Regions from separate parts of the Cellulomonas sp. H30R-01 genome, predicted to be linked through region 1. Evidence: riboswitches for the same ligand, from Rfam matches in the RefSeq annotation. Region 1 holds a riboswitch; the other holds the start of a gene.
What was found. A riboswitch is a leader RNA that binds a small molecule or an ion and turns the genes downstream of it on or off. The one in region 1 is predicted to bind S-adenosylmethionine.
Positions count from the first base shown of each region.

Region 2: linked by a shared signal. The riboswitch ahead of GXP71_RS09225 (nitroreductase family protein) and the one ahead of GXP71_RS10330 (hypothetical protein) in region 1 are both predicted to bind S-adenosylmethionine.

Region 1 covers NZ_CP048210.1:2,318,965-2,324,327, forward strand. Annotated here, with positions in the region: gene GXP71_RS10315 (methionine ABC transporter permease) at 1-134, opposite strand, end outside; gene GXP71_RS10320 (methionine ABC transporter ATP-binding protein) at 131-1,153, opposite strand; gene GXP71_RS10325 (MetQ/NlpA family ABC transporter substrate-binding protein) at 1,234-2,184, opposite strand; gene GXP71_RS10330 (hypothetical protein) at 2,370-2,630, opposite strand; SAM riboswitch class IV at 2,657-2,771, opposite strand; gene GXP71_RS10335 (PadR family transcriptional regulator) at 2,989-3,684, opposite strand; gene GXP71_RS10340 (MerR family transcriptional regulator) at 3,825-4,688, opposite strand; gene GXP71_RS10345 (VOC family protein) at 4,738-5,118, opposite strand; gene GXP71_RS10350 (low temperature requirement protein A) at 5,179-5,363, opposite strand, start outside.
Region 2 covers NZ_CP048210.1:2,064,790-2,070,152, forward strand. Annotated here, with positions in the region: gene GXP71_RS09210 (glutamate-5-semialdehyde dehydrogenase) at 1-322, opposite strand, end outside; gene GXP71_RS09215 (GNAT family N-acetyltransferase) at 327-935, opposite strand; gene GXP71_RS09220 (rhodanese-like domain-containing protein) at 932-1,348, opposite strand; gene GXP71_RS09225 (nitroreductase family protein) at 1,436-2,257, opposite strand; SAM riboswitch class IV at 2,273-2,378, opposite strand; gene GXP71_RS09230 (NtaA/DmoA family FMN-dependent monooxygenase) at 2,516-3,820, shown strand; gene GXP71_RS09235 (PLP-dependent aminotransferase family protein) at 4,000-5,250, shown strand; gene GXP71_RS09240 (LLM class flavin-dependent oxidoreductase) at 5,271-5,363, shown strand, end outside.

The DNA.
Region 1 (5,363 bases):
TCGCCCGCGGCCTCCAGCAGCTTGGGGCCGTGGAAGGCGGGGTCGAAGTCCCCGGCAGCGGGGAGGACCGTCGCGGCGGACGGCGACGCGACGGCCGGCAGCCCGGTCGCGAGGGCCGACGTGAGCGCGGTCATCGGACGGCCTCCTCGACGGGCGCGACGGCGCCCAGCTGCGCGACGAGCGCGTCGACGGCCGCGTCGGGCCCGTCGAGCGCGAGCGTGAGCGACCCGAACGACTGGTCCTGCAGGGTGCCGATGCCGCCGTACACGATCTCGAACGCGACGCCCGACGCCCCGGCCGACGCGAGCACCGACCCGAGCCGCGAGCTGTCGGTCATGGTGACGGTGACGATCCGCCCGGTGTGGGTGCGCTGGAGCCGCTCGAGGACGGTGCCGCGCGGCCGGTCGTGCACGACGGTCGACACGAACCGCTGCGTGACGTCCGCCTGCGGGCGCGTGAACACGTCGAACACGCTCCCCTGCTCGGCGACGCGCCCGTCCTCCAGGACGGCGACGCGGTCGGCGATGGACCGCACGACCTCGAGCTCGTGCGTGATGACGACGATCGTCACGCCGAGCTCGCGGTTGACCTTCTGCAGCAGGTGCAGGACGTCCTGCGTGGTCTGCGGGTCGAGCGCGCTGGTCGACTCGTCGGCGAGCAGGATCTTGGGCTGCGCCGCGAGCGCCCGTGCGATGCCGACGCGCTGCTTCTGCCCGCCGGACAGCTGGTCCGGGTAGGAGTGCGCGCGGTCGAGCAGGCCGACGAAGTCGAGCAGCTCGGCGATGCGCCGGTCGCGGTCGGCCTTGGGCCAGCCGGCGACCTTGAGCGGGAAGGCGACGTTCCCGGCGACGGTGCGCGACGAGAACAGGTTGAACTGCTGGAAGATCATGCCGATGTCGCGGCGCTTGCGCTCGAGCGCGCGCTCGGACAGCGACGCGACGTCGTCGCCGTCGACGACCAGCTGCCCCGACGTGACGCGCTCGAGGCCGTTGATGAGCCGCACGAGCGTGCTCTTGCCGGCGCCGGAGTAGCCGATGACGCCGAAGATCTCGCCCTGCTCGACGGCGAGGTCGACGCCGTCGACGGCGCGGATCGGCCCGTTCGGGCCGTCGAACACCTTGGTGACGTCGCGGAACTCGATGATGGGGGTCACGTGGGGGGACCTTTCACGGAAGGACGACGGCCGCGCGGCCCGGTCCCCGGGGGTGGTGGGGACCGGACCGCGCGGACGGCTCAGCCAGCGGCCTTGAGGTTCTCCTGCGTCTGCGCCAGGACGTCCTGGAGCTTCGCGGCGTCGTAGCCCTCGACGATCGTGGCGGTGCCGCCCGACGACTCGACGACCGACTCGAGCACCTTCGGGTCGTGGTACAGCTCGACGATCTTCTGGTACGTCGGGTTGTCCACGTCGTCCGGGCGGGCGGCGATGATGTTGATGTACGGCTGCGCCCCGGCCGAGCTCGGGTCGTCCGCGAAGACGTAGCTGTCGAGGTCGAAGCCCGCGTCCGTCGCGAAGTTGTTGTTGACGATCACGCCCGCGACGTCGGGGTCGCCGATGAGGCCCGCGGTCTGCGACGCCTCGACAGGGCGCACGACGACGGTCGACGCGTCGGTGTCGACGTCGTCCGGCGTCGGGACCTTCGGCTCGCCGGTGAACTCGATCAGGCCGGCCTCCTCGAGCACGAACAGCGCGCGCGCCTGGTTGGTCGCGTCGTTGGGGATCGCGACCTGCTCGCCCTTCGTGAACTCGGAGACGTCCGTGTGCTTCTGCGAGTACAGCGGCAGCGGGACGATCAGCGTCGAGCCGATGGGCTGCAGGTCGTCGCCGGTGTTGTTGTTGTGGTCGGCCAGATACAGGATGTGCTGGAACGCGTTGAGGTCGATCTCGTCCTCGGTGAGCGCCGGGTTCGGCTGCGTGTACTCGGAGAAGCCGACGATCTCGAGGTCGATGCCCTCCTCCGCGGCGAGGTCCTTGAGGATCTCCCAGTGCGGCTGGCCGACGTCGGTCGTGCCGAGGCGGACGACGGTCGCGCCGTCACCGGCGGCGGAGTCGTCGGCGTCGGGACGCGTGAACGCGAAGACGAGCGCGCCGACGAGCACGACGACGGCGACGACCGCGCCGACGACGAGACCGGTGCGGCGCTTGCCGCCGTTCTTCGCCGGGAGGACGGGGACGTTCTCGGACATGGGGTGTCTCCTTGCGGTGTGCCCGACGGATCCGGGCGGGTCAGGGACAGGCGTCGTGGGACGCCGGCCGCGTGGCCGTGGGCCGGTGCGGCGGTGGGACGAGGACGGCGGGAAGCCGTCGGTCGAGGCGCGCGGCGTCGTGCGCCGGGCGGCTCAGGTGCGGCGGTGGCGGCGCTGTGCCGGTGTCAGACCAGCTGGCCGTGGGTCGCCGGACACGCGGGCATGCGACACATGACGGCCGTGGCGGCGGTCATGGTGCGGGCCTCGCGGGTGTCCATCGATCGACCTCTTCCTCGCGCGCCGGCGACGGTGTGCCGGGCAGTGGCGTCAGTGAAGCGAACCTGCTGGACACGTGTCAAATTCCGACCGGTAACGTCGGGATAAGTCTCGCGGGCGGCGCCGACGGGCCGGGCGACGAGCGCGCGGGCGACGGGCTGCGGGGTCATGCGTCCTCCTCGGGCGCCAGGGCGCCGGTCGACTTGTGGGCGCCGCCGTGACGCACCACCGGTTCTCGCCCCGGGGCACCCCGCTCGATCAGGAGGGTTGCCGTGCAGCCAGCCGGGTACTTGACGCTGCAGCTCGTGAACCAGGGCCCAGGATAGTCGACGGGCCGCTTCGTCTCGACGAGACGCTGGTCACGGCGGTCGGCACCAGCGCCGTCTCGGACCTCTGCGACACCTCCAGGCTGAGCAGAACCGCAGACAGGTCCGCGTGCGCCGCAGCGCCCGGACGCGCTGAGGCCCCCGACGCGGCGTGCGCGTCGGGGGCCTCGTGAGCACACGGGCCTGAGGCCGGGCGCCCGGGTCAGGCGTCGGCGGACGGCTCGTCCGTGGACGGTGCCGCACCCTCCCCCGCGAGCAGCAGGTAGAGGTCACGACGGGCTCGGTCGAGCACGGCGACCGCGGCGGTCGCCTGCTCGGGCGTGCCGGTGCGCGCCACCTGGACGGCGGCCGCGGACAGCGCCTCGACCGCGGGCCGCAGCGCCTTGCCCGGGTGGACGGGCCGCTCGGCCGCGTCGAGCCACGGGGTGCCGAGCGCCTCGCGGTTCTGCTCGACGTAGCCCGCGCCCGCCTCGGTCAGCCGGGCCAGGCGTCGCCCGCCCTCGGCGGACAGCGTGACGAGACCCTCGTCCTCGAGCATCGCGAGCGCCGGGTAGACGGCGCCCGGGCTCGGCCGCCAGCGACCCTCGGACCGCTCGCCGATCTCCTGGATGAGCTGGTAGCCGTGCATGGGCTGCTCGGTGAGCAGCAGGAGGACGGCCGCGCGGATGTCGCCGCGACCGGCCCGCCCGCCGCGGCGTCCGCCGTGGCGCGGGTGGGGGCCGCCGTGGTGGCCGCCGAAGCCGCGGCCGCCGCGCGGTCCGGGACCGCCGGGGCCGAAGCCGGGACCGAAGCCCGGGCCGAACCCGGGACCGAACGGCGGGCCGGACGGGCGCCCGCCCGCGTCCTCCTCGAACGCGTCGGGGCCGGCGGGGTGGTGGTGGAAGTGGTGGTGTCGCATGGACGAGCTCCTCGGGATCGTGGGGGCCGGCGGGGATGCGGGGCACGGCTCGACCGGGTGTCCCGGGAGGGGTGCAGCGCGATGCCGACGTCGTGAACGATATATCGTTGATACATCGTTCGCAAGACCCGGCGCGACGATCAGGTCCCACCGAGTGGCGACCAGAACGACCAGGGCTCCCCCTCCGGCCCGATCGCCCCGTACTCGCGCACCCCGTACGGCTGGTCCGTCGGCGGGTACGTCACCGTGCCGCCGCGTGCGACGACCGCCGCGTGGTGGGCGTCCACGTCCCGCACCGTCACGACGAGCATCCCGGTCGCGGCACCGAGCGTCGCGGGCGACACCAGCCGCCACTCCGGCGCCACGCGGTGCAGCATGACGATCCCGTCGGCCGTCCGGACCTCGCCGTGCACGACCGTGCCCGCGTCGTCGCGGTGCACCGGCCCCGGCTCGAGCCCGAAGACCTCGACGAGGTGCCGGTGCGCGGCCTCCAGGTCGGCGTACACGAGGACCGCGACGCGCCGCAGCGGCTCGGTCGACGCGACCGCGGTGTCCTCCAGGAGGGCCAGCAGCCGGCGGCACACGTCCACGTCGCCCGCGACGTCGTCGCCCCGTGCCGCCCCGTCGGCGGCGACGTCGGGACGTGTCGCCGCGAGCCGGTGCAGCAGCCGCTCCATGCGCAGCACCTGGTCCTCCAGCTCGACGAGGTGCGTGCGCAGCGCCCCGTCGAGCGTCCACCCCGGGTCGTCGAGCGCCGCCGCGATGTCGTCGAGCGACACCCCGAACCGCCGCAGCACGCTGATCCGGTACAGCCGCTCGAGGTGCGCCCGCCGGTAGACGCGGTGACCGGCGGCCGTCCGGTCGGGCCGCAGCAGCCCCACGTCGTCGTAGTGGTGCAGCGTGCGGACGGTCAGCCCTGTGAGCGCGGCCAGGTCGCCCACGCGCCAGCCCGCGCCGCCGGTCCCCTCGCCCGGCGCGACGCCGTCGTCCGCCTGCTCGCTCACCCCGCCCGCCTCACGCTCGTCGGGACCCGTCGGCCCGTGTCGCCGCGGTTCAGAGCGGCGAGTGGATCGCCCAGCGGTGACCGAACGGGTCCACGAGCCAGCCGCGCCGCTCGTCGCCCTGGTCCGCGGGCTCGCGGTCGACCGTCGCCCCCGCCGCCACCGCGCGCGCGTACACCGCGTCCACGTCGTCGACCTCCAGCACGACGGCCGCCGTCGCGTGCCCGAGCGTGGCCGGGGCGTAGGCGCCGTAGTCGTGGTACTCGTCGGAGAGGTAGAAGGGCAGGCCGTCGATCGCGAGCGCCGCGAACCCCACGCGCCCGTCGTCCTCCGTGTACCGCTCGCCGCTCTCCGTCGCGCCGAACGCGGTCGCGTAGAAGTCGATCGCCGTCGCGGCGTCGTGCACGGTCAGGTAGGGCACCAGCTGGGTCATCGCATCCTCCCGGGCGGACGTGCCGCGGGCACCGGCGCCCGCACCGCCGACGCTAGGCCCTCACGTCACGTGAGGTGCAAGGGCCCGCTGCCGCTCGTCCCGGCGCCGCAGGACGCCGAGCAGCGCGGGCATGAGGACGACGCCCCCGGCGAGGAGCCACACGAGCCGGACGGCCGGCGGGGCGACGTGCACCCCGGCGAGCGTGACGACGACGAGCGCGGGCGCGCCGATCGCGACCGCCCGCT
Region 2 (5,363 bases), 250 kb from region 1:
GGTCGGGCAGGGCCGCGAGCTCCCGCAGCGCGTCGGCGATCGCGGCGACTCGGTCGGGCGTGAGCGCGAGGCGGTCGAGGAGTCCCGGGGAGATGCCGTCGGCGCGGCCCTGGTCGAGGTCGAGCGCGTTCGCGGCCACGATCTCGGCGGTCGCGGCGACCAGCGCGTCGGCGAGCGCGTGCAGCGCGGCGTCCTTGGTGGCGCGGGTCGCGGTCGCGAGCGCACGGGACGCGACCTTGGCGCGCTGCGCCACCTCGCGGACCTGCGCGGCGACGTCCGTCTCGGCGGCGTCGTGCAGGGGTGCCTCGAGCGATGCGGTCATCCCGTCAGGGTAGACCGCGGGCGCCCTCGTCGGTCCGGGGTTCCACGACCCGGCCGCCGGTCGCGGTGCCCTCCCCCACGGGCCCCACGTCGAGGCTGAACGCGAGCAGCGTCCCGCCGTCGACGACCCGCGTCTCGCGCTCGGGCACCCGCACGAACCCGAGGCGCTCGTAGAGGCGGTGCGCGCCGGTCATCCGGGGTCCGGAGTTCATGACGACGCGCGACAGGCCGCGCGCGCGGGCCAGGTCGACGACGAACCGCGTGAGCAGCGTCCCGATGCCGCGCCCGCGGGCCGACGGGTCGACCGCGAGCAGCCGGAAGTCGAGCTCGCCGTCCTGCCCGAGCGGCGAGATGTGCCCGCCGGCGCGCGGCGTCGCGACGGTGCCGACCAGCCTGCCGGTCGCGAGGTCCTGCGCGACCCAGACCTCGTGCTCGCCCGCTCGGGCCGCGACGTCGGCCAGCGACGCCCGGTAGGTGTCGCTGATGTCGTAGTCGTGCGCGTAGGCGGCGACGGACAGGCGCGCGACCTCGTCGTGCTCGTGCGGCTCGACGAGGCGCACGACGATCCCGACCTGCCGCGTCCCGTCGACCCGGTCGGTGGTGGGTGCGCTCACGCCGGGCCCTGGTCGACGGCGATCTCGTCGACCGGCAGGCCGGCGTCCTTCCACGCGGGTGCGCCGCCCTCGACGTGCACGACGTTCGTGAAGCCGCGCGCACGCAGCTCCGCGGCGACGGGACCTGAGCCGCGGACGGACCCGCACACGACGACGATCGGTGTGTCGAGGGAGACGACGGGCGCGATGTGCGCCGCCGACGCCAGGTCGAAGTCGGTGTCGACGGCGTACCGGTCGACGACCGTCGCGCCGGGGATCGCCCCCGTGCGCGCGCGGCCGGCGTCGCTGCGGACGTCGACGAGGACCGCGCCGGCGGCCACGCGCTCGGCGGCGTCGGCGGGCGTGACGAGCGGCGCCAGGGCGCCGGCGTCCTCGAGCGAGAGGTCCTCGGCGGGGGCGGTGGGACTGGTCATGTCGTGCTCCTGGGTGTGGAAGTCAGCGGGACTGGATCGGCGGGACGGGGTCGGCGGGACGGGATCGGCCCGCGAGGTTCGCACGGGTCAGCGCAGCGGGAAGCCGCGGGTCTCCAGGTGCTCGCGCAGCCGGTCGCGGCCGTTGAGCGCGTGCGGGCCGGACAGCCGGGCGAGCAGCCGCTCGACCCAGGAGTGCGCGAGACCCTCGTCGGCGTAGAACGCGCCGATGCGCCGCTCGTAGTCGTCGACCGCGTCGTGCGCGCGCTCGTCGTACGTCTCGTGGTGCAGCACCGCGGACTGCGGCAGCCGCGGCTTGACGCGTGAGCCCTCGGCCGGGTCCGGGTGACCCACGACGAGCCCGAACGCCGGGAAGGCGTGCGCGGGGAGCCGGAGCAGCGCGGACACCTCGGCCGGGTGGTTGCGCAGCGCGCCGATGTAGACCGTGCCGAGGCCCAGCGACTCCGCCGCGAGCGTCGCGTTCTGGGCGGCGAGCGCCGCGTCGACGAACCCGACGACCGCCGTCTCGAGGTACTCGGCGCCCGCGGTCGGTGCCTCGTGCCTCGCCGCGACCGCGTGGGCGCGCGCGAGGTCGACCAGCCACACGAGCAGGACCGGCGCCTGCACGACGTGCGCCTGTCCGCCGGCGAGCTCCGCGAGGCGGGCGCGGGCGGCGGCGTCGCGGACGGCGACGACGCTCCAGAGCTGGAGGTTCGAGCTGGTCGCGGCGGACTGCGCGGCGGCGACCAGGGTCGTGAGCGTCGCGTCGTCGACCGCGTCGGGCAGGTAGCGCCGGACGGAGCGGTGCGCGAGCTGCTGCTCGACGACCGGCGTGCTCACGACGGCGTCGGGGGCGGCGCCGCCGTAGCGCTGCGTGGCGAGGCGGGTCGTGTCCTGGACGTCGACGGACATGCGGGGCTCCGGTTCGTTCGCACGTTGCCCGCCGGGACGACGGGCCGGGTCGCGCCCGGGAGCACCCCGCGTGCCGGGGTTGCTGCCCCGCCTGCCGGGCCAGACGGCGGGGCTCGTGACCTGCGCGGAAGGGTCGGCCCACGCCGCGGCACTGTCAACGCCCCCTCGGCGACGTCTCACATCGCGGGAGCACCAGTCCGTCCGTTGGATCGGCCGACGCGCCGCCGCACCATGACGCCCTCGCGAGAGGGGGACGGCATGACCGCACGACGGCAGATGGTGCTCGGCGCCTACCACACGGTCGCCGGGCAGCACGGCGGCGCGTGGCGCGTCAGCACGCAGGCGACCGACACGGAGTCGCTGGCCCAGCACCGGGCGGCGGCGCTCACCGCGCAGGACGCGCTGCTGCACTTCCTCCTCGTCACGGACGTGCTCGGCGAGCAGGGCGACCCGGTCTCCCCCGGCTTCCATCCGCGGCTCGAGCCCGCGGTGCTGCTCGCCGCCCTCGCGGCCGCGACCGAGCACATCGGTCTCGTCGGCTCCTTCTCGACGACCTTCAGCGACCCCGTGCAGCTCGCGCGCCAGCTCTCGAGCCTCGACCACGTGTCGGGCGGCCGGGCGGGCTGGAACGTCGTCACGTCGTTCCGCCGCGAGGCCGCGACGGCGCTCGGCGCGGACCGGCTCCCCGACCACGCCGAGCGGTACGCGAAGGCCGCCGACGCGGTGCGGGCCGCGGTCGCGCTCTGGGACGCGTGGCAGCCCGACGCGGTGGTCCGCGACCGGCGCACCGGACGCTACGTCGACCCGTCCCGGGTCCGCCGGGTCGAGCACGTCTCGGCCCACCACGCGGTGCGCGGGGTGCTGCCCGCGTCGCGCTCGCCGCAGGGCCGGCCGGTCCTCTTCCAGGGTGGGTCGTCCGAGGCCGGGCTCGCCCTCGCGGCCCGGTACGCGGACGTCGTGCTCACGGCCCAGGACCACCTGGGTGACGCGGTCGCGTTCGCGCACGAGGTGCGGGCGCGCGCCGCCGACCGCGGCCGCGAGCGCGTCCTGGTGCTGCCCGGCGTCGTCACGGTCGTGGCCGACACGCGCCGCCAGGCGCAGGACGTGCACGACCGCCTCACGGCCGCGATCGACGACGACCACGCGCGCGCCCGGCTGTCGGCGATCCTCGGCTGGGACACGTCGCACCTGCCGCCCGACGCACCGCTCGACCTCGCGCCTGCCGTCACCGACGGGCACCGCAGCCGCGCACGGCTGCTGCACGCGCGCGCCGAGCGGGACCGGCTCACCGTCGCCGAGCTCGCACGCGTGGCCGCGGCGACCCGCGGCCACCGTCTGGTCGTCGGGACCGCGCAGGACGTCGCCGACGAGCTGCTCGCGTGGTTCGACGCCGGCGCCGCGGACGGCTTCCTCGTCGGGCCCGCCGTCATGCCGTCGGGCCTGCGCCGGTTCGCGCGCGACGTGGTGCCGATCCTGCAGCGGGCGGGCGCGTTCCGGACCGCGCGGACCCCCGGCACGCTGCGCGAGCAGCTCGGCCTCCCGCCGGTGCGCGCCGGTGGCTGAGACGACCGCGTCCACCCGTTGACTCCCCTGCGAGCCGTGCCTAGCGTCCGCGGCCCGTCAGGAGTCCCGCCGTCTGGCTCGGCAGGCGGGACGGCAGCCCGCGGCACGCGTGGGGTGCTGCCGAGCACGCCGTGCGGCCCCGGCCGTGCGACGTCGAACCACGGAAGGTCCGGTCCGTCATGACCACCACCGTCACCACCGCCCCGGCGGCCACCGAGGCGCCCACCGCGCCTGCGTCCCTCTCCGCCCTCGCACGCGCCCTGAGCGCCCCGAAGGGCTTCGGCGACGCGAGCCTGCGCCGGCGCCGACCCGGCGACATCGAGCTGCTCGGCGGGATCCCCGACGACACCGCGCTCCCGGTCGAGGCGCTGCTCGCGTCCGCCGAGCGCGTCCTGCGCGGCGCACGCTCGGGCCCGGCCGCGTTCCAGTACTCGCAGTCCGCGGGCCTCGACGACCTCCGCGGCTGGATCGCGGCGCGCGAGGGCGTCGACCCGGCGCGGGTGATCGTGACGAACGGCGGGTTCCACGGCCTGTCGCTCGCGGTGCTCACGCTCGTCGAGCGCGGCGACGCGGTCGCGGTCGACAACCCGATCTTCCCGCTGTTCCTGCGCGCCCTGGAGCTCTCCGACGGCCGCCCCGTGCCCGTCCGCGTCGGGCCGGACGGCCTCGACGTCGACGACCTGGAGCGGCAGCTGCGCGCGGGTGCGCGACCCGTCGCGGTCTACACCGTGCCGGACTTCCACAACCCGTCGCAGGGGACGCTGCCGACCGACCAGCGCGTGCGGCTCGTCGACCTCGCCGAGCGGTACGGCTTCGTCGTGCTGGCCGACAACCCGTACCGCGAGCTGCGGTTCCGTGGCGCCGACGAGGACTCGACGATCCTGTCGACGTCCGACCGGGTGGTGCACGTCAACACGTTCTCGAAGACGCTCGGCCCGGGCCTGCGGCTCGGCTGGGTCGTCGCGTCCGAGGAGCTCGCGAGCGCGTTCGTGACGCTGCGCAACCGGCAGGACTCGCACACCTCCACGCTCGAGCAGCAGATCGTGGTCGACCTGCTCACGCACGACCCGGCCTGGTTCGACACCACGCTCGCGCGGGCCCGCGACCTGTACCGCGAGCGCGCCGACGTGCTCGTGGACGCGCTGCACGAGCGCCTCCCCGGGATCGTCGAGACGCGCCGCCCGGACGGCGGCTTCTTCCTGTGGCCGCGGCTGACCGACGCGTCGATCGACCCCGTCCGCCTGCACGCCGAGTCCGCCGAGCGCGGTGCCACGTACCAGCAGGGCGAGTTCTTCGCGTCGGGCGGCCGCCGCGAGTTCGCCGACCACCTGCGGCTCGCCTACGGCAACCACACGACCGACACCCTGCTCGCGTTCGTCGACCGCCTCGGCGCGGCCGTCGACGCGGTACGCGCCTCCCACCCCGCCTGAGAACTGGAGCACCACCCGCGATGACCCTGCACCTCGCCCTCGAGGTCGACGGTCCCGGCGCCCACCCGGCCGCCTGGACCGTCGACCCCCGCCCCACCGCCGACGCACTGGGC